Staphylothermus marinus F1: one gene and its partners. The main gene of each other region encodes a partner of the protein of the gene in region 5 in a complex. Links are inferred from orthologs where the notes say so. Each region holds a gene or a part of one and is shown on either strand. Other genes may lie near its edges. The genes, in order: rpl4p, SMAR_RS05680, SMAR_RS05340, SMAR_RS05365 and rpl7ae.

The links.
Region 1: rpl7ae (region 5) and rpl4p share a complex: the UniProt entries of both Methanocaldococcus jannaschii proteins name them as parts of the 50S ribosomal subunit. The link is inferred for Staphylothermus marinus F1 from one-to-one orthologs.
Region 2: rpl7ae (region 5) and SMAR_RS05680 share a complex: the UniProt entries of both Methanocaldococcus jannaschii proteins name them as parts of the 50S ribosomal subunit. The link is inferred for Staphylothermus marinus F1 from one-to-one orthologs.
Region 3: rpl7ae (region 5) and SMAR_RS05340 share a complex: the UniProt entries of both Methanocaldococcus jannaschii proteins name them as parts of the 50S ribosomal subunit. The link is inferred for Staphylothermus marinus F1 from one-to-one orthologs.
Region 4: rpl7ae (region 5) and SMAR_RS05365 share a complex: the UniProt entries of both Methanocaldococcus jannaschii proteins name them as parts of the 50S ribosomal subunit. The link is inferred for Staphylothermus marinus F1 from one-to-one orthologs.

The regions. Positions count from the first base shown.
Region 1 is NC_009033.1:995,784-1,000,186, reverse strand. The notes cover bases 461-3,441. They hold rpl4p (50S ribosomal protein L4), read right to left. Parts: upstream 2,369-3,441; coding sequence 1,553-2,368; downstream 461-1,552. Other genes in these bases: SMAR_RS05260 (50S ribosomal protein L3), read right to left, coding at 2,384-3,441; SMAR_RS05270 (50S ribosomal protein L23), read right to left, coding at 1,281-1,556; SMAR_RS05275 (50S ribosomal protein L2), read right to left, coding at 533-1,252; SMAR_RS05280 (hypothetical protein), read left to right, coding at 461-536. Outside these bases: SMAR_RS05285 (AAA family ATPase), read right to left, coding at 1-117; more of SMAR_RS05280, read left to right, coding at 183-460; more of SMAR_RS05260, read right to left, coding at 3,442-3,571; SMAR_RS05255 (putative RNA uridine N3 methyltransferase), read right to left, coding at 3,616-4,403. UniProt on the Methanocaldococcus jannaschii protein: One of the primary rRNA binding proteins, this protein initially binds near the 5'-end of the 23S rRNA. It is important during the early stages of 50S assembly.
Region 2 is NC_009033.1:1,050,261-1,054,451, reverse strand. What follows is about bases 644-3,412. They hold SMAR_RS05680 (50S ribosomal protein L10), read right to left. Parts: upstream 2,652-3,412; coding sequence 1,635-2,651; downstream 644-1,634. Other genes in these bases: SMAR_RS05670 (50S ribosomal protein L11), read right to left, coding at 3,314-3,412; SMAR_RS05675 (50S ribosomal protein L1), read right to left, coding at 2,659-3,306; rpl12p (50S ribosomal protein P1), read right to left, coding at 1,192-1,518; alaS (alanine--tRNA ligase), read right to left, coding at 644-984. Outside these bases: more of alaS, read right to left, coding at 1-643; more of SMAR_RS05670, read right to left, coding at 3,413-3,844; SMAR_RS05665 (transcription elongation factor Spt5), read right to left, coding at 3,847-4,191. UniProt on the Methanocaldococcus jannaschii protein: Forms part of the ribosomal stalk, playing a central role in the interaction of the ribosome with GTP-bound translation factors.
Region 3 is NC_009033.1:1,004,462-1,008,882, reverse strand. What follows is about bases 1-2,999. They hold SMAR_RS05340 (50S ribosomal protein L5), read right to left. Parts: upstream 1,784-2,999; coding sequence 1,217-1,783; downstream 1-1,216. Other genes in these bases: rplX (50S ribosomal protein L24), read right to left, coding at 2,541-2,999; SMAR_RS05335 (30S ribosomal protein S4e), read right to left, coding at 1,783-2,541; SMAR_RS05345 (30S ribosomal protein S14), read right to left, coding at 1,029-1,193; SMAR_RS05350 (30S ribosomal protein S8), read right to left, coding at 581-982; SMAR_RS05355 (50S ribosomal protein L6), read right to left, coding at 4-561. Outside these bases: SMAR_RS05325 (50S ribosomal protein L14), read right to left, coding at 3,011-3,433; SMAR_RS05320 (30S ribosomal protein S17), read right to left, coding at 3,433-3,786; rnp1 (ribonuclease P protein component 1), read right to left, coding at 3,797-4,075; rpmC (50S ribosomal protein L29), read right to left, coding at 4,106-4,309; SMAR_RS05305 (30S ribosomal protein S3), read right to left, coding at 4,321-4,421. UniProt on the Methanocaldococcus jannaschii protein: This is one of the proteins that bind and probably mediate the attachment of the 5S RNA into the large ribosomal subunit, where it forms part of the central protuberance.
Region 4 is NC_009033.1:1,008,213-1,011,882, forward strand. What follows is about bases 1-2,823. They hold SMAR_RS05365 (50S ribosomal protein L19e), read left to right. Parts: upstream 1-1,094; coding sequence 1,095-1,553; downstream 1,554-2,823. Other genes in these bases: SMAR_RS05350 (30S ribosomal protein S8), read left to right, coding at 1-90; SMAR_RS05355 (50S ribosomal protein L6), read left to right, coding at 110-667; SMAR_RS05360 (50S ribosomal protein L32e), read left to right, coding at 664-1,074; SMAR_RS05370 (50S ribosomal protein L18), read left to right, coding at 1,562-2,170; SMAR_RS05375 (30S ribosomal protein S5), read left to right, coding at 2,173-2,817. Also shown: SMAR_RS05380 (50S ribosomal protein L30), read left to right, coding at 2,837-3,325; SMAR_RS05385 (uL15 family ribosomal protein), read left to right, coding at 3,349-3,670. UniProt on the Methanocaldococcus jannaschii protein: Binds to the 23S rRNA.
Region 5 is NC_009033.1:818,919-823,272, reverse strand. Bases 1,423-4,354 are described here. They hold rpl7ae (50S ribosomal protein L7Ae), read right to left. Parts: upstream 3,116-4,354; coding sequence 2,729-3,115; downstream 1,423-2,728. Other genes in these bases: SMAR_RS04245 (glutamate--tRNA ligase), read right to left, coding at 3,192-4,354; SMAR_RS04255 (30S ribosomal protein S28e), read left to right, coding at 2,314-2,583; SMAR_RS04260 (50S ribosomal protein L24e), read right to left, coding at 1,939-2,127; ndk (nucleoside-diphosphate kinase), read right to left, coding at 1,492-1,917; infB (translation initiation factor IF-2), read left to right, coding at 1,423-1,481. Also shown: more of infB, read left to right, coding at 1-1,422. UniProt on the Methanocaldococcus jannaschii protein: Multifunctional RNA-binding protein that recognizes the K-turn motif in ribosomal RNA, the RNA component of RNase P, box H/ACA, box C/D and box C'/D' sRNAs.

The DNA of each region.
Region 1 (4,403 bases), 180 kb from region 5 along the record:
ACGTAGTACCTTCAACATTAAATCAGGGTTTCGAATAGGGGTTCTTTTCTTTATTACCGAACCATAGATTTCATGTACCTTTTTAACAATAGGATCTTCTATATTTTTCTCTGACATATCTATCCCAGAGCCATAGTATTTGTTAAGGAGTGTTATAAATATTGATTAACGGTGGTTGTTAATTGACAGTAATATATAGATGCTTCTACATTGAAGGCAATGATCTAGTATGGTTTGATCTAGTCTGCGAAGATAATAAGGTGAAAATATGTATTATTTCAAGAGAGAATATATTTAAGAGTAGAAAAATCAGTAAACACTATGATGTATTTTTAAGGAGGATAGTTATCCATAGGCAAAAATATATTAAATGCCTTTCATTAAGTAGCGGAAAAACATATATTAAAATAATTGGTCGAAAAAGATTCAATGATCACCTATATGTTGTTTCGGAAATACAGCCACTTAAGAAAATAATATATGTTCCACAAAGCAAAATTGATCTGTTGAAGAAATGTATAAATTATAAAGATTAACCTTTACGTCTACCAGTCCTTCTAGCAGCGATGTGCCCGACTTTTCTACCTGGAGGTGTTTCCCTAGCAACTGTTGACGGCTTACCTACGTGTTGATGGCTGCCTCCACCATGTGGGTGGCTTACAGCATTCATAGCTACTCCTCTGACTTTAGGCCATTTCTTTGCTTTAACTTTCCATTTATGATAAGCATTCCCTGCTTTTAATAATGGTTTTTCGTCTCTACCGCCTCCAGCAATTACTCCTATTGTTGCTCTTGCATTATTTGGTACTTCTATTATTTTACCACTAGGTAGTTGAACCTGAGTCTTTGTCCCTGCTCTTCCAACTATTAATGCGTATGTACCAGATGATCTAACGAATTTTCCTCCATCGCCAGGTCTTTTCTCAATGTTGGCAATTTGTGTTCCTTCCGGTATTTTCCCGATCGGTAAAATGTTTCCATTGGATATATGTGCGTCTGGTCCTATTTCTATTATTTGTCCAACATACATTCCCTCAACAGCCGGTGTTAGGAATGTTGTTCCATCCTCTAATACTATTTTGGCTAGTGGAACCCATCTTCCAGGATCATGTAATAGATCAATTATTTTTCCCTTTATAGTTCTGTCTAGTTTTAGTGGCGGATATTTTGCTGGCCCCACTCTTCTATGACTAGGGCTTCTAAATGTTGGTGTACCTCTACCCATTCTTTGTGGAAGTATTCTTTTACCCATACATTACACCCTTTCCTATATGTTAATGCTAGATTAATCCTAGTTGTGAAGCTATTTCGCTTGCACGGTGTTCTGGAGCTAGCTTTACATATGCCTTCTTTTCTCCTCTACTTGTTATGAGAGTTCTGACTTTTAATACCTTCACTCCAAATACTAGTTCAACAGCGTCTTTAATGTCCTTCTTAGACGCGTTTCTATCAACAATAAATGTTAATGTGTTTTCTTTATCTATGAGATTTAATGCTTTCTCAGAGTGTACTGGTCTGATAATGATTTTATATAGTCTTCCTTCATCCATGCTCATAACGTGCGCACCTCATATTTTCTACTAATATCTTCGATGGCTGAACGGGTAAAGACCGTTAATCTACCAGGTACACCTCCTGGTGCTAGATGCAGTATGCCTAGATTATTAGGTGTAGCAACATCTACTCCTGGAAAGTTTCTAACAGCTTTAGCGAATGGTTTATCATAGCTTGTTACAACAAACAATATGCTTCTTGGCTCAACATATCTTCTACCACGCATCTTACCTTTGCCTGCACGAATTCTTATTCTCTCATAACTCCTAACAATATCGCTCCATAAGCCAAGCTTTATTAGAAGCTCTTTAGCGTCTCTAGCCTTACTAATCTTATCCTCAACATCATCTAGAAGCACAACCGGTAGTTTATCTTGTTGGAATACGTGTCCACGACCCCTAACAAGGTCTACTTTAGCAGTAGCTGCAATTGCTGATGCTACTGCATATGCTTTTTCACGTTTATTAATTCTCTCATGTATTCTTTCATCTGGTCTGGGTGGAAAAGCTGCATGTCCTCCTCTAGCAAAAGATATGAATGCTGCCCTACTATTGGGTAGCCTTGGCACTCTCGCTAATCCTCTACCAACACCCCAGCTTCTAGCAGTTGTTCTCTTACCAGCTAATGGGTCCCTGCCTTTTGGTTGAAGCATTGATGTAAATGCTGATAGAAACGCTCTCCGGATCAAGTCTTTTCTAACAGGTAAACTAAATATTGGAGGTAAAGTAATCTCTTCTACTTTTTCACCGTCAGAGCTAAATACATATGTTTCTTGTCTCTCAAGCTTAAATGGGATAAGTATTGTCCAAGGCATTATTCTTCACCCAGTTTAGACTCCTTGTTTGCTTTCATGACTATAATAGATTATTTGGGGAGCTTCTAGAGGATACCAGGAAGGAGGCCTAATAGGATGTCTTAATACTAATAATCTCTTTCTAGGCCCAATAATACTTCCATGAAGCATTATGTATGGTCCATAAACTATGCCGTATCCTAAGAATCCTCCTTTAGGCGTTACTTCCCATCCATTAATGCCTATTTTTATGATCCTCTTATTATATTCTGTTCTCCTATGGAAGCCCATTTGTCCTGGCTGAGGAGTCTCGCTCATAGTGCCGAAACCAGGGCTTCTAGAACCAATTTTTCTACTACCCTTCCTATGTTTATGCCAGCGTGGAAGCTCTTTGACTCCAAATCTCTTTATTACTCCCTGGAACCCCTTACCTTTCGTAACACCTATTATATCTATGAATTGTCCCTCTCTAAATACTTGATCTACAGTTACATAGTTGCCTAGGAGTTTTTCGGCGTAATCTATTCTTTCGCTTAGTGTTCCACCACCAATTTTTATCTCGATTATCTCGGGTTTTTTCTTACCTATACCGGATAATACCGGTATTGTTGATGCAATTACTCTAATATCTGCTAGTTCAGCTGCTTTTAATCGTTCAAGTTTTTCCTTCCAATTATTTTCTAAGAATTTAAATCCATATTCACTATGTGGCTCAGGCTTTACTAGTCCTGGATTAACCTTTCTTAATCCTTTCAAGTATTTTCTCACAATATCTTTTGCTCCAAGATTAATGAACGGGTTATCACTATATATTTTCTCGTATAGCTCCTTTAACGCCTCCACAGGGCTTCTCCATACTTCGCCGAATGATAGAAGACCATGCATTGGGTGAATCTTGTATCCTCGTAGCCCTAGAATCAGTATTGGAGGAGCATCGAGTACTGTTACAGGAATGGCTATTTCTTTACCAGAAGTAAATGTGTGGGGTCTATCATCAATTATTATTGCATGACTCATTCCAGCCTTATAAGCAACATATCCTAGAAGTACTGGTTTAGGAGCGATCCCCTTGTTTACTGCTTCATCTCCCAGTTTCTCAACTAATAAATCAAACCATGACTGTGTAGGCCAACTTCTTATTCTAGGCACTATTTTAGCAGCCCGTTTCCTAGGTCTAACTCCTAAACTGCCATGTCGTGGCGCACTATATTTTCTATGCCCCATTATCTTCACCTGCTAATCTCTGCATACATACATTACATAGGGTATTATAAGTTCTCTCCATAAATAAACATGTTAACTACTGCTAGTGTAGATATTAATGCTTCCTCGCTCCTTATAGTTTTAACCATTTGCTCAGGTATGGTATTCCATACTTTATCAACTTTATTCTCCAGAATAAACCCTTCCTTCTTAGCTATATCGTATAATCCTCTATGCGGACCCCCGAATAATATTATTATTGTCTTCCCTTTAACACCTGCTAATTCTTTATGACTTGGGATTTTCCCATACTTGCTAGTAGCGATTATGAGATCTACCGTTTTCCTATATTCTTCTAATACTTCTTGTAAACTATCCGCAAACGCAAGAATAGGGCCCCTATATGGTTCTACATCTAAACATATTGCTCTCCTAGTATTAACATCAACTATTTCAACATACCCTATATCGCCTGGCTTACAATTTCCAGCTTCTATCCTATAAGGTCTAGGAAGCCCTATATCAGCCAACAACTTGTTTTTCTCCCTATAGATAAGACCTAATCTCTTCTCCCCAACACGACCATTACGGCTCACATCGAAAGTACTAAGTCTCAGTGGCGGCAATAATCCTACAAATTTTAGGTCCGGATCTTTAGGAATAAGTTTTCTTCGCAGATAAGGAGGGGTTAATAGGTATCGCCATATTTTCTCTATTAAGACAGAATATTTCCTATGTTGAGAAAAATCTGTGAAGGGGTCGCGGAAGAATACTATTTCTGATACGCCAAAAATAGAGGAGTACCTGATGACCTGATATGTTTTAATGGTTTTAAGGAGAAGGCTTGATTCGG
Region 2 (4,191 bases), 230 kb from region 5 along the record:
CAAGGTCTTAACATGATCGAGAGCTGTATATAGATTGATCGTGTCTACTAAGGATTTATAATATTCAGAATAATCTATCTCTTCAAGATATTTATTCAACATATATACGTCTTCGATCTCCTTATCACTAAGTAAGTAAACTATTTTTTTAAGCACATCATAGGGAGGTTCATCTATTCCTAAAATATTCTTATATGTCTCCAATAATGAACTAAATATTGTGTGAAAAGCTGTTGGTGTTCTCTGAGTAAACCAGGCAATTCTCTCTATACCATAACCAGTATCAACTACGAGTACGGGATTTCTAACTTTTTTCCCATTGACTATTTTATACTTCATAAATACTAGTGTGGCAAGCTCTAACCCATCAACTAGAACCTCGTATGCTGGTCCAGCATTTCCTCCTCCCTCCCACCATGATTCTTTGAAAACAATGTTCTCAGGTTCTATCCCAATTATTTTTGTAAAGAAGTCGAATGCGTATTGAAGTGTTTCGTTTACCCAGTAAACATATTGATCCTTCTTATTAAATGCGTGATGTCCTCCCATTTCAAAACTTGTAAGATGTCTTCCAAACGTTAAGCCTACATTATCTATATCCTCCAACCTAACACTGGGCTGAACTATGACTAGCGGATTATATGGCGGATCAACTATTCCCTCAGTAACAGCTGGTTGAAAAACAATTATTGACGCAATTGTCAAATATAGATCGTTTCTCCACCTAGCAAGAACTGGGTAGGGGTCAACATATCCATGTCCATGAGAGGTAAAGAATTCTATGAATTTCCTTCTTGCTTCATCAAATGTTAAAGGAGGAACTCCCTTATACTCGTTATATAAGAAATCATATTTACTACACGGCCTATCAGGACAGGTATCTCTCGGCACTAGGCTCCAGAATCTTTCACCGCACTTCTTACACTTATATACTTGATAACCGGTTTTCTTCAAAAACTCATTCATAAATTCTTCTTCGACCATTATACATCACTTAATCCACACTATATTCTGTTACATACTAGTTATGATATTAGTTATTAACGTCCAATATATGAGTATTGAATGTAATGGTTGAGTATTGGCTTCTAAGAGATAAGGTAGATTATTTCTTAATAAGACCAAACAAAAACCATATCTGCTCCGAGAACATTGTTTTAAGGCTTGAATTATTTGAGCTGTAAAAACTGTTTATCCGAAGAGTGCTCCTAGTCCTTCTGCTAGTTCTTCTTCGCTAACAGTCTCAGCTTCCTCTTCTTCCTCCTCTTTCTTCTCCTCCTTCTTCTCTTCTTCCGCTGGAGCCTGTGCTGCCGGTGCGGCTGGAACCGCTGCTACTGGAGCGGCTAGTGCTTGTTCAAGTACTTTTGCTATATCAATATTTTTCAGGGCAGCTACAAGCGATTTTACTCTTACCTCATCTACTTGAATTCCTGCAGCTTCTAATACCTTCTTTATGTTTTCCTCATTTATCTCTTTACCAGCCTTATATAGTAGTAGTGAAGCATATATGTATTCGATCGTTCACCACCTCTTGGATATATGTTTTATCTTATTTCCTATTTACACATCCACTTATCCATGATTATCTGGGTGTTTTAAAATGTATTCTCCCTAATAAAAATATTTACCCATGTTTATCCGAAGAGTGCTCCTAGTCCTTCTGCTAGTTCTTCTTCGCTAACAGTCTCAGCTTCCTCTTCTTCCTCCTCTTTCTTCTCCTCCTCTTCCTTTTTCTCAGGCGGAGTTGTCGGTTGTATTGTTGGTACTTCTAATCCTAGATCTGGTGCATACTTGGAAACTTCTGCTGCAAGTGCTAGTGCTTTCATTATTGCCGCTCTAAACACGTATTCAGCAGTATCTGGTGTTACATATCCTGCCTCAGCAGCTAATGCTAATGCCTGACGGAATGCTTTGTTTAATGATAACTCTAATATCTCTGGCACAGGCCATGCTATTTCTGATCCGATCTTTAATGCGTCTAGGTGAGCATTCATAACCATGTTCTTATACTCTTCGAGATCTAGGACTAGTTGGTCCCTCAATATTATTATTCCATGATCATATGCTGCTTTAATATTTATCTTAACCTCTTTTAAAGCAATATCTAGTCTTTGCAGAAGACTTGCCAATTCCTCAGATATAGTATCTCCTGGTTTCGCAACAACTGTATCGCGTGTAATAACTATAGAGTTACCCTGTATACGTGTAGGAATCTTTAGTTTGCTGAAAGTACTAAGAATAGGTCCCGGTGATAAACCGGTGTTTCCTTCAGGAATAACTATTTCTTGCTGAGCTATTTCACCTGGTTTATAATAAGTTTTTGCCTTGTATTTATCGAGTAATAGGCTTAACTCGAAAGCATTCATATGTGTAAACAATAATAGATTCTGTCCTGTAAGTAGTTCCTCGAATTTACTTGTATCAATACCGGCATTTCTAAGTGCTCTTAGAATTAATTTGTTCTTAGAAACTCTGAATAATACTTTCTTCGATAATTTCTTCCTTAGTTTTTGAAGCTGGTTTGTCGGAAAACCTGTTAGATCAGCTATTGCGAATACTGGGTATGATTTAAACAATGTTGTTAAATATTCTACTTCTTCTATTTTCCACTGAGGAATTCTCTTAGCTTTGGGAACTGCTGTTGCAGACATGTTTTAATCACCCCATAACCTCTATTGGCGGACCCATTGTGGTTTTAACAACTATTTTTGCAATATTATGTGCTCCATTCGGCAGCTTTGTTTCTAGACGTGATAATATTGTCTGTGCGTTTATAACTAAATCCTCGGGATTCATATCCTCTGTTCCTATTCTAGTCATTAGTTGTGGCTGATCCTTATTTCTCAGCAAAATTGCAGATTTATATCTATTCATTACCGATACTATATCTGCGGCGGGAGGAACTGGGACAGGTATTTTTCCTCGAGGACCGAGAGCTGGTCCCAGTATTCTGCCGGCATTAGCCATTAGATCCGTCCTTACAAGAACCCAATCACATTCTTGAGCTACTTTTTTAGCGTCTTTCTTGCTTAATGCGAGCAACTCGTCTCTTGTTATAACTCTGTGTGCACCACCTGCTCTAGCTTTTTCAGCCATTTCACCATCGGCAACAACACATATTATTTTATCTTTACCAAGTCCTTTCGGCAAAAATATCGTCTCTCTAATTCTTCCCTCCGGACTACGGGGATCAACATCTTTTAGAACAACAATTAATTCTACACTTTGTTTAAAGTTTCTCTTCGGACTGTACTGTACTGCTTTAACTATAGCTTCCTTTAATTCTTCCTTACTTGGAAGAGGCATCTCCTATTCACACCTCGCCAGTCTCTTGTTCCTCCTCTTTCTCCCATTCAGGTTCATATTTAGCTATCGTAGCATCATATAATCCTTCATCTATTTCTTTCTGGACAATCTTAGGATCTTTCCCGTCTACTGTTATTCCTATACTTCTAGCAGTACCTAAAATAGTCTTTACCGCTGCTTTTAACGTTTTAGCCGTTAATTGTTCTTTCTTTAATATAGCTATTTTTATGATTTTATCAATAGGTAGATCCCCTATTTTCTGATGAGCAGGATCGCCAGGTGGTTGTTTCACACCAACTTCTTTAAGGAGCAAGGCTGTTGTTGTTGGAATACCAACTTTTACTTCGAATTTTCTAGTAGATGTATCAACTATGATCTCAACTGGAACAGTTAATCCTTCAAAATCCTTAGTTGCTTCATTAATTGCTTTAACTACTTCCATAACATTAACTCTTAACGGTGAAAGTGTAGGGCCTAGAGGTGGGCCTGGATTAGCTTTTCCACCTTCAACCATTACTTTTATTACTTTCTTACCCATATCTAGACACCGCTCTTCCTACTGGGTTTTACATAATCACCTGGAACAGTTATAGGGACATTGAAAGCAGCCTCTAATATACTCAGGACAACCATGTTTTTATTCCTATCTATACTAATAACTTGTGCTTTCATTCCTCTAAACGGGCCTCTCACAATTTCTACTATGTCTCCCTCTTTAATCATTTCGATAACAGGTTTAGGCTTAACAAGTCTTCCTACTTCGTCTAGAGAAACTTTGATTGGTTGACCTGATTTAACATATTTTAATTCACTTATCAACCTATAAATCGATGCTAATCTTGATGTTTCGAGAAAAACATATCCTCTAACACCTGGAGGAACAAA
Region 3 (4,421 bases), 190 kb from region 5 along the record:
CACTCATTCTTCTTCACCCCAATCATAAATATATATGCCGTCTGCGAAGACTCTCCTATCTTTGTCTTTAACTTTTGTAGCTAACTCAATGTTAGCAGCTGTTTGTCCAACATGCTCGATATCTATTCCTTCAACAATAATGTCCTCTCCTTTAACAGTTACTTTGACGTCTTCACCTATTATCTTAGCTATCCTATCAGATTTTTCTCCAAGGAAATTCTTTATTCTAACAATACGATTTCTATCATCAACTTCGACTGTGATTGGAAAGTGTGAATATATTATTTTTAATTTATATCTATATCCTTTTAATACTCCCTTAATCATATTTTCAATATGTGATGCAATAGTGCCCACTAGTGCTTTTTTCCTTCTATCAGCGAAGAATGTCTCAACTATAATTTTACTATTTTCTTTTCTAAGAATAATATTTCTTACATGAGAGAAATCTCTCTCAATACTCCCTTTTGGACCATTAACTTTTACTTTTAAACCATTAATTTCTACAGTAACGTTCTCCGGTATATCTATTTCTTCATATATATGTGGAAGCTTAACCATTTACCACACCTATCCTGTTTTAGTATACATATGCCAGTAGTACTCCTCCAGTCTTCTTAGCAATAGCTTCTTTATGAGATAATACTCCGTGCGGCGTTGATAATATTAATATTCCAATATTATATGCTGGAAGATACTTGCGTAGCCAATGAGGCATTCTCTCCAAATCCCTGAGTTTTACTGGAAATCTCGGCTTAATAACGCCGGTTTTGTTGATTCTACCCAGTAATTGAACCTTTATTTTTCCCCAGCGACCATCATCAATGTATTCAAATTCTCCAATATACCCTTCTCTTTGCATCACGCGTAAAACATTAATTATAAGTTTTGAAGCTGGCCAAATCAGAGCTTCAGATTTGGCTCTCATTTCAGCATTTTGTATTGTTGCCAGAGCATTCGCTAATGTATCAAGCATTACCATTTACTTTCACCCCATTATAAAACCAATACTATTATCAAAAACCCCCTTAACTATATTTTTTAAATCCGAGGGATGGAGCTATTTCTCTGAAACACTGCCTACATAGATATAAACCATATACTTGAATCACTGCATCCCTTGTTCCACATCTCCTACATTTACGTGAACCTTTACCGAACTTATAGATTTTTGGAGGCCTATATTTACCCATGTATGGATCCCCTCTATTATTTTCTAAATAATCTCAACACCAAATTCTTTGTGTAGATAAAGCATTGCTTCTTCTCGGGAAACACGGTGTCTGCGAGGTATATGTTTCTTTCTACACCTTTTTCTCCTTAATACTCTATACCCTGGTCGCTCAATTGTAATAGCTACATCCATGCCAAACACTCCTATTTCAGGATCATACTTTACTCCAGGTATCATGATGTGTTCTTTAATACCAAAACTAACATTGCCATTATCATCAAAGCTTGAAGCTTTTATTCTATAATTAACTGCTTCAAGTACTCGTTTCAGAAAAGCAACAGCTTTTTCTCTACGTAGAGTAACTTTTGCTGCAATGTTTTCTCCTTTTCTAATACCGAAGTCTTTAATTGTGCGTTTAGCTCTTCTAGGAACGGGTTTCTGCCCTGTTAGCTCCTCTAAAACTTGCATAGCCTTGCTCAGTCTTTCAGTAGCTGCCCCAACTGATATGTTTACTGTTACCTTAGCTAGACGTGGCTTATACATTGGATTAGAATTCCATTTTTCAATTATTTTATCTGCGTCGGGTACATGTTCTATAATCGTAGACATTACCAAGCACCCTCTGGCAACTTTATCAATGGTTCTTCTTTACCTATTGGGAACACATAGGTAAGACTTGTTTGGAACTTGTTTCCATGCTTATCCTCTATTGTTACAATACTTCTATGTCTACGAATACCCTTATGTATAGATACTACTTTTCCAACTCTACCAACATTTCTTCCACCACTAATTATTACAAGCGTTCCTTCATCTAATGGTATATAGTTTAGTATTTGTTGTTCAGGTATTGATATTTGTAGTGTTCCCAGAGTCTTATATATGTCTTCAACAGGATTCTTAGGATCACTTACTTTGATCAACACGTTCCTGCCATCATGAAGGTTCAGCTGTATATGTCCACCTTTAACAGTTGTTTTATTCTCTATTCTTGAAAGCTTATATTTGGCTTCTTCCTTATCTATCTCGATCAAACCCAGAACTTTTACGGGCACAGGGATAACTCTATATGTTTCACCTGTATCAACAATCTCAATTACATCCATTAATCCTACTGGATACTTATAGTTCTTTCTAACTCTTCCATCAACTTTAAAATGTCCTTCACTAATTAGTTTCCTAGCTTCTCTAGCTGTTTTAGCATACCCCAGTATATCGCGAACAATTATAAGTAGAGGAAAACATCGTTCAATAGGGTGTGGACCTGGTGAAGGTTTTACAGCCCATTTATACTCTTTTCTCAGTATAGGCCAAAACTTAGGCGCAACTAGTGCTTTTAAATGTTTTTTACCACCCATTCTAGCCATTATTTCTCACCTTCAGTCTCTTCTATTGTTTTCCCGCCACCTTCACTAGTTTTACTTGTTTCTTTTTCTTCAACTACTTCGCTCTCTATTAAACCCTTTCTTCTCTCAATTATTTTTCTACGCCATTTATCGCTTAGATCAAGCTTAATAATCATTACCTTGCTTGGATGTATAGGGTAATATACTGGGGTTTGATCAGCCTTTTTACGTTGAACCCCCTCAACATATAGTCTTACACGTCTTAAATCTATCCTGACAACTTTTCCTTCATGTCCTTTCCAGTCTCCACGCATAATTCTTACTACATCGCCTTTACGGACGGGTAGTTTTTTAACACCATATTTCTCTCGTAGCTCTTTGCTTAGTGGTGCATTGAATAGTTTATGTCTTAGGTGGAGCGGCATGTTGAATAATGCTTTCCTCTGTTTAGATGGTTTTGACGAATATGTTATCGCCATATATTTTCACCTTAAACAACTATTGTTGCAATATTTGCTAGTTGGGGCCATCTCTCAGCTACTTCTTTAGCTATTGGTCCACGTATTTCACTACCCTTAGGTGTTCCTTCAGGAGTAACTATTGCGACTGCGTTGTCTTCGAAAGCAACCCATGTACCATCTGGTCTCCTAAATGGTCTCTTCTGCCTCACAATAACGGCTTTAACAACTTGTTTCCTCATTTCAGGTGTTCCCTTCTTAACAGTGACAACTACTAGGTCGCCTATGCCTGCTGGAGGTATTCTTCTAAGTCTCCCTTTGTATCCGGGGACACCAATTATTTTAACCAGTTTTGCCCCACTATTGTCGGCAACTCTAACATATGAGCCTACCTGTAAGCCTGTGGCTATTCTTCTCCTAGAGAAAGCCGGTTTACCTTTTCCCTTCTTAGGCATTACTTCTCACCAGCTCTCTTAATTATTCCTAAAACAACGAAATGAACAGTCTTTGATAAAGGCCTTGTTTCACCAATTAATACTTCATCTCCTTCTTTAGCATTGATACATGGTGGATTATGTGCATGTATATGTGTATGTCTTTTCTCATATCTCCTATATTTCCTCACATAGTAATAGTAATCATGCCTGACAACTACTGTTCTATGCATTTTTGCTTTAACAACTACTCCTCTAAGAATTTGTCCACGAACTTTTACATGTCCATGCCATGGACATTTGGGATCATTGCAGCTCTCCTTGGGAGGCTCTATTCCCGGTATGCCAATGTTTCTTGGCTTAGCCAAACTCATTCCTCATCCACTACCTCACAATATTCTTTAATCTATCCTCTGGTCTACCTAAAATCTGAACTCCCCTAATTATTACTTTCTCTTTATTTGGAAGCATAAACTGGAATACTCCATTGGCTTTTAAAACTCTTACTCTTCTACCTGAATTTGTTTCTATTAGGAGGGTTTTTTGGGTCTCATCTATGACTAAGCCGGTTAAGCCGACAAGGGATTTATCAGGATACTCTATTATTTTTATTCTCAAACCAATCAATTCGTGGTAGAATATGTTTCTACGAGTATGTCGCAATTATGATCAATACCTTGAGAAAGAACTTATTTACTTTCTGGAAATACCCAGTTCTTCCTCGCGCATTATTGTAAGTATTCTTGCTATATCTCTCTTAATATTTCTTATACGAGCAGTATTGGTTAGTGTTCCTACTCTTGCCTGCATTCTAAGCTTTATTAGTTCCAGACGCAGCTCATTTAATCGTCTAAGTCTTTCTTCTTTAGTCATTTTTCTAATTTCGTCTGGCTTCATATATACTCACCTTATTGCGGACTTATTGATTCATTTGTTTCCTCTTTCTCAACAGGTATTAGGTCAGCTAGCTCTTCGGGCTTAACTGATTTTATTTCAACATAGTCGGGAG
Region 4 (3,670 bases), 190 kb from region 5 along the record:
TTAATATTATCAACGCCGCACGGAGTATTATCTCATAAAGAAGCTATTGCTAAGAAGACTGGAGGAGTACTACTGGCATATGTATACTAAAACAGGATAGGTGTGGTAAATGGTTAAGCTTCCACATATATATGAAGAAATAGATATACCGGAGAACGTTACTGTAGAAATTAATGGTTTAAAAGTAAAAGTTAATGGTCCAAAAGGGAGTATTGAGAGAGATTTCTCTCATGTAAGAAATATTATTCTTAGAAAAGAAAATAGTAAAATTATAGTTGAGACATTCTTCGCTGATAGAAGGAAAAAAGCACTAGTGGGCACTATTGCATCACATATTGAAAATATGATTAAGGGAGTATTAAAAGGATATAGATATAAATTAAAAATAATATATTCACACTTTCCAATCACAGTCGAAGTTGATGATAGAAATCGTATTGTTAGAATAAAGAATTTCCTTGGAGAAAAATCTGATAGGATAGCTAAGATAATAGGTGAAGACGTCAAAGTAACTGTTAAAGGAGAGGACATTATTGTTGAAGGAATAGATATCGAGCATGTTGGACAAACAGCTGCTAACATTGAGTTAGCTACAAAAGTTAAAGACAAAGATAGGAGAGTCTTCGCAGACGGCATATATATTTATGATTGGGGTGAAGAAGAATGAGTGAAAACAAAGACTTAGAAAAATTATTAGAGCTTAGAAAAAAGCTTAAATCAAAGAAACCAGAGTTTCTACGCCATCTATGGTGGAAAAAACCAAAGTTTAGAAATGATCCTAAGTGGCGTAAACCAAAAGGTACTGATAACAAGATGCGGTTGAAAAAGAAAGGGTATCCACCGCTGGTTGAAGTTGGATATAGAGGACCTAAACTAGTACGGGGGCTACACCCGTCAGGTTTGAAACCCGTAGTTATACATGATCCCAAAGAACTGGATAGGCTAGATCCAAATATGCACATATTATACATTGGTAGAACTGTTGGACTAAGGAAAAGAATAGAAATTATGAGAATAGCGAGTGAGAAGGGATTTAAAGTAGCTAATCAAATAAGTCTTAGTCAAAAACAATAGTGGAGAGAGGTAGTGTAGTAATGACTGATTTAAGTCTACAAAAGAGATTGGCTGCGGAGATATTAGGTGTAGGCGAGTCGAGGATATGGATAGATCCTGAAAGAATAGATGAAGTTGCTGACGCGATTACTCGGGAAGAAATTAAAGCGTTAATTAAGGACAGAGTTATACAAGTTAAACCAATACATGGGAACTCTCGTGAGAGATGGAAAATAAGACATATGCAGAGGAAGAAGGGGCGTAGAAGAGGATATGGTAAACGTAAGGGTAAGAAGACAGCTAGGAAGGATAGGAAGGAGGAATGGATGAATAGGATTAGAAAAATTAGAAGGTTTCTCAGGTATCTACGCGATCATGGCGTAATTACTCGCAAAGATTATAGGAGATTATACATGTTGGCTAAGGGTGGAACATTCCATAGTCTAGCATCTTTAAAACACTATATGAAGGAAAAAGGCATAGTTAAAGAGATTAGGTGAGCAAGGATATGGCTAGAGGACCAAGATACAAGGTTCCTAAGCGTAGGAGGAGAGAAGGTAAAACAAACTATTATAAGAGATACAAGATGGTATTATCTGGTCATCCAAGATTTGTAGTTAGAAAAACACTAAAACACATAATTGTTCAAATAGTAACAGCTAAGCCAGAAGGAGATATCACCATAGCAGCAGCTCATTCACGAGAACTCTACAAGAAATATGGTTGGATGGGTGGATTAGGAAATACGCCGGCAGCGTACTTGACAGGTCTACTTGCTGCACTTCGCGGATTAAAGGCGGGAATAAAATATGCTGTCCCAGATATAGGCTTACATGTTCCAACGCGTGGAGCCAAGGTATTCGCGGCCATAAAGGCGGCTAATGATGTTGGATTAAAGGTTCCGGTAGGTGAAGAAGTTGTGCCTTCGGATGATCGTATTCGTGGGGAGCACATCGCCTCCTGGGCTAAGATGCTCCAGGAGGCTAGTCCCGAGGCTTATGAGAGATTCTTCTCAAAATATATTAGTCGAGGCTTTGATCCCACCCAGCTCCCCACGCATTTTGAAGAAGTAAAGAACCGTATCTTAGAGGAATACAAGGATGTGTTGGGTGAGTAAATATGCCTATGAGTGCGATTGATAAAGAAGCTCTTGAAACATGGGTTCCAAGAACACGTGTAGGTAAAATGGTTGTTGAAGGAAAGATTACTAGTTTAAAGGAAATATTTGATCGCAATCTTCCATTGCTTGAACCAGAAATAGTTGATTATCTACTGCCCGATCTAAAATATGAAAGGCTTGATGTAGGAATAGTTCAGAAAGTAACTGATGCTGGTCGAAGAAGCAGGTTTAGAGTAGTTGTCGTAGTAGGTAATGAGGATGGTTTTGTAGGAGTAGGATCGGGTAAAGCGAGACAGTACCTAGTTGCTCTACGAAAAGCTCTGAGAAATGCTAAGCTAAACATTACACCTGTCAGGCGAGGATGTGGAAGCTGGGAGTGCAGATGCGGCGAACCCCATAGTATACCGTTTACTGTACAGGGTAAGAGTGGTAGTGTTGTAGTAGTATTGAAACCAGCACCTAAGGGAACAGGATTAGTAGCCGGTGATACAGCTAAGGCTGTGCTTAGAATGGCTGGTATAAAGGATGTATGGACAGAGACATTCGGGAAAACAAAAACAACACTAAACTTTGCTAAAGCAGTTGTCAACGCATTAAGAAACACATACAAGTTTGTAGCACCGGTTGATTGGCTAAAAGCTTAGAGAAAGGTGAAGTGATAAAATGCCGGATTTATATGCGATCATCAGGATTCGTGGAAGATTAGATGTACCACCGGATGTTGACTATACATTAAAACTGTTGAGACTCCATAAAAAATTCCATATGGTAATATACCCGTCAAACCAGCCAGGATTAAAGGGGATGCTACAAAAGGCAAAAGACTGGATAACCTGGGGAGAAATAAACTATGAAACACTTGTAGAATTATTGAGAAAACGTGGAAGAACACTTGGAAATAAACCATTAACGGATGAATTTGTTGATAAATATTTGTCAAAGTATGGAATTTATGGGGGAATACAAGGTTTAGCTAAAGCATTATTAGAAGGTAAAATAAAGCTTCACAAACTCGAAGTAATTAAGCCGGTGTTTAGGCTTCACCCACCACGTGGAGGCTTTAAGAGAAGTACTAAGAGACCATTCAATGATGGAGGAGAACTAGGATATAGAGGTAAGTCTATTAATGAATTAATTAAAAGAATGCTTTAAATAAATGTTTAAAGGTGAAGATCATGGTTGTCCGTAAAAAGAAGAAAAGCCGAAAACTAAGAGGAAGAACACGCTCAATGGGTTGGGGACGTATAGGACAACATAGAAAAAGCGGTGCGCGCGGAGGCTTTGGAGCAGTAGGATTCCATAAACACAAGTGGATATGGGTTCTAAAATATGCTCCTAATTGGTATGGAAAACATGGCTTTACAAGACCTCCAGAAACAATATATGGAGTATACAGTATCAATGTCGGAGAATTAGATGAGTTAGCAAAACATCTTGTTTCAAAGAATCTTGCTTATCGCGAGGAAGGCAAGATAGTTATTGATGTTACAAGCATGG
Region 5 (4,354 bases):
AGGGATTTCAGCCACAAACATGGGAAAGTATACAGATACTGAAAGAAAGAAAAGTACCCTTTATAGTAGCAGCTAATAAAATAGATAGAATTCCAGGTTGGAAGCCCAACCATGATCAACCATTCTTAGAAACTATAAGAAAACAAGACCCACGCATTGTTAGCAGGCTTGAAGAACTAATATATAGGCTTATTTCACAACTCTACGAAGCAGGATTTATGGCTGAAAGATTTGATAGAGTAAAAGATTTTAGAACAACGGTGGCAATAGTGCCTGTATCAGCTAAAACAGGCGAAGGCGTTCCAGAACTACTAGCTCTACTAACTGGTCTTGTCCAGAGATTTATGAAGAAAAGACTAGTTACAAGCGAAGAACCCGCTAAGGGTGTTGTTTTAGAAGTTAAAGAAGAACCCGGTCTTGGAACAACAATAGATGTAATCATATATGACGGCGTAATACGTAGGGGAGACACTATTGTTGTTGGAGGCAAAGATAAACCAATAGTTACAAAGGTAAGAGCATTATTAATGCCTAGACCACTACAAGATATGAGAGCACATGAAGGAAAATTTGTTAGTGTCGAACAAGTAGTTGCTGCTACAGGCGTAAAGATTTCAGCCCCAGATCTGGATAACGCGCTTGCTGGCTCACCAATATTCGTTGTTCCCTCGGAGGATAAGATAGAGGAATATATTAAGATCGTAAAAGAAGAAATAGAATCCGTTAGAATAAAGACGGATAACATAGGTGTTGTAGTAAAAGCTGACACCCTAGGAACGCTAGAAGCAGTTGTCGAAGCTTTAAAGAGAGAAAATATACCAGTTAGACTAGCAGATGTCGGCCCTGTTTCTAAAAATGATGTTTTAGAAGCTTCTGTTTCAAAGAATCATAGACCAGAATACGGAGTCATAATAGCTTTTAATGTTAAAATACTCCCTGAAGCTGAAGAGTATGCTGCTAGAGAAAACGTTAAGATCTTTAGACACAATGTTATCTATAAACTTATAGAAGACTATATTGGATGGGTTAAACAGCTTCGCGAACAAGAAAAAATTAAGGAGCTAGAATCTCTTATTAGGCCAGGTAAAATACGTATATTGCCAGGCTACATTTTCAGAAGAAGTAATCCAGCAATTGTTGGAGTAGAAGTTATTGGCGGAGTTATTAAGCCGGGGTATCCATTAATGAGAAAAGACGGTATGAGACTGGGCACGATTATGCAAATACGTGATAGAGATAATGTATTAAAAGAAGCACGTGCGGGTCAATCTGTTGCTATAAGTATTCGTGGTAGAATACTTGTTGGAAGACACGTTGATGAAGGAGATATACTATATACTGATATACCTAAACAACATGTACACTTATGGCTTACAAAGTACAAAAATGAATTAAGCGATGATGAGAAAATGGTTCTTAAAGAAATAATTGAGATCAAGAAGAAACAAGATCCGTTCTACGGCTTAGTTTTTGGTAGCTGAATATAATTATTTACCAATCAATTATTTCATCATCTTTGAAAATAACTCTTATCTCTCTCATAGCACTTTCAGGACTATCACTTGCATGAACAACATTTTGAGATTTAGATAATGAATAGTCGCCTCGAATTGTTCCAGGAGGAGCTTCTCTACCATCTGTTGGTCCGATCATCCTCCTAACAACACTAATAGCCATATCACCTTCGAGAATCATGGCGATGATAGGCCCCGAAGTCATGAACTCTATTAGAGATACGAAGAATGGTTTTCCTCTATGAACACTATAGAATTCTTCAGCTTTTTCTCTTGTAAGCCGAAGCATTTTTAATGCTTTAATCTTTAAACCTTTCCTTTCAAATCTGGATATAATTTCTCCAATCAATCCTCTCCTAACGCCATCTGGTTTGATTAGAACAAGAGTTCTCTCGGTATTCAACCTTGATCACTCAATCACTGATTATTTGGTTTGTGAACCATATTTAAGTGTCCATTTCAGTTTTCTGGGATCTCTTCTTAGCAATAGATAGTTCTTGTAACATTTACGACTACAAAACCATAGTATAGAGCCATCATTTTTTACATACATTATTCCTGTTCCAGGCTCTATTTCACGTCCACAGAAACTACATCTCACCATGCGAGGCATTGTTTCCTCCACCACTCCAATAAGCATTTATTGTCTACAGTATTTCACTATCGGGAAAATACAATTGTAGAGTATTTTAAGTTTTATCGTAAACCTTATAAAAACGTATCTCCTACACCAAATTTGAATAGTTAATTGTTTGGAGCGGAACATAAAAATCAACTAGCCATATAAGGTGTATTGATTTTGAGCGGTGAGGAAACAGAGAAAAAGATTGTAGCTGAACAACCCGAGATAAACGTAATCGAAGAAATAGGTTTTCCAGCAGAGGTAATTCAAATAATTGGTAGAACAGGTGTAACTGGGGAAATAATACAGGTTCGCGTAAGAGTATTAGAGGGAAGAGATAAAGGAAGAATAATTACTAGAAATGTTAAAGGCCCCGTCAGATTAGGAGATATCTTAATACTTAGAGAAACAGAGAGAGAAGCTAGGAAACTAAGCGGTAGAAGATAAAAGTTTTTCCTCAACTAATAAATTATCCTGATCAGAATTATTAAGAAAATATTCTCCATGAGAAAACAGGGATAAGTATTACAAAAAATTATTGAAGAACTATATTATTTATTCCTATGCAGCTTGATCTATAACCTAATAGAGATTAGGCTCCTGCCTTTGCTCTTAGTTCTTGTACCTGCTTGATAATTTCTTCTACTAAGTCTTTAGCACCGCCTGGGTCTATGATTGCAGCGCTAGCTGCAGCTACCTCTATACCCGCTGCTTCACCTAGCCTCTTTTTGCTTGGGACATAAACATATGGTATTTTCTTTTCGTCGCAGAGTAGAGGTAGATGAGCAACTATTTCTGGTGGATCAACGTCTTCAGCAATTATCACTAGTTTTGCTATTCCTCTTTCAACAGCTTTTGTTGTCTCATTTGTTCCCTTCTTTATCTTACCACCTGTCTCTCTAGCCTTTTTAACTGCTTCATATACTTTCTCAGCTAGTTCTGGAGGTACTTCGAATTTTACATAGAATGGTTTAGACATAACTTCATCCTCCTCCCAACTCTTCGGTCGTCTGATTTAAAACCAAATAATAGTAAATGGTATTATAAGGTTTTTGTTATTCATGTGCAAAAATACATTTGATCTCCTCTGGTTCTTTGGAATCTATTCTTGCGAACCCTATTCTATAGAATTGTACTATGTTTCCAAGTTCTTCGTTAGTTAATGCTTTTTCTGCGAGGAGTATTCTTGTTTCAAGGTTTGTTTCTTTCGGTATTATTAGCTTAACTCTTATTGATTGTTCAAGTTTAACCCATTGAATTATTGGTGCGCGATACTGTTTTGCTTCCTTAGCTGATAAACTTATTAGCCTTGCTTCAAAACCTATATAGTTCTTAGAGAATACTGGTCGTGTTAATGCAAAGTTTCCTATACCCATTAATCTAAACATTTTATTTTGTATGATATTAAAATCCTTCTGTGATATGTACACTATGTCTCCTGGTTTTATTATATAATTATATGTTTCACGAGTTGAGGGATGACGTAATACGTGGGCTTCAATACTATTATTAAAACCTATAAGTTTCAGAGGTAATGCTTCTTCGATAGCCATATATCTTTTTGCCTGAGGATCTATGATTGATCTATTAATCGCAGCTAAGTTTACATAGCTGATTCTTGCATCAATTACATTTATTCCTACATCCTTTATTATTCTCCAAAGAGTTTCTCTTACAATTCCCCTTCTCCGCAAACCAGATAACGTCCCGAATCTTGGATCATCATATGGCTCCATATTATATTCTACGATCATTTTCCTCATTCTAGACTTACTCAAAATAACTCCTTCAAGACTTAATCTACCAAAATGTATTGTTTCCGGATATTTCCAACCCATATGATCATATAGGAATTTTTGTTTAATAGTATTTGAAACATGTTCTTTAGCTCTAAGTATATGTGTAACACCCATTAAGTGATCATCTATTGCAGCAGCTAGATTATATGTGGGCCACAAGATATATTTATCTCCAACAATAGGATGCGGTGTTTTAGAAGTATCAATTATTCTTGCAGCAACCCAATCCCTAACGCTTGGATCAGGATGTGATAGATCTGTTTTAACTCTAACGACAGCTTCTCCCTCAGAATAGTAACCTTCAAAGATCCTGTCCAGTTCTTCTAGGTGTTTTTCCGGAGGTAATTCTCTGTGAGGACATGGTTTTCCAGAGTCACGTAGTTTCTTGAATTCTTTCGGACTGCATTTATCGACATAAG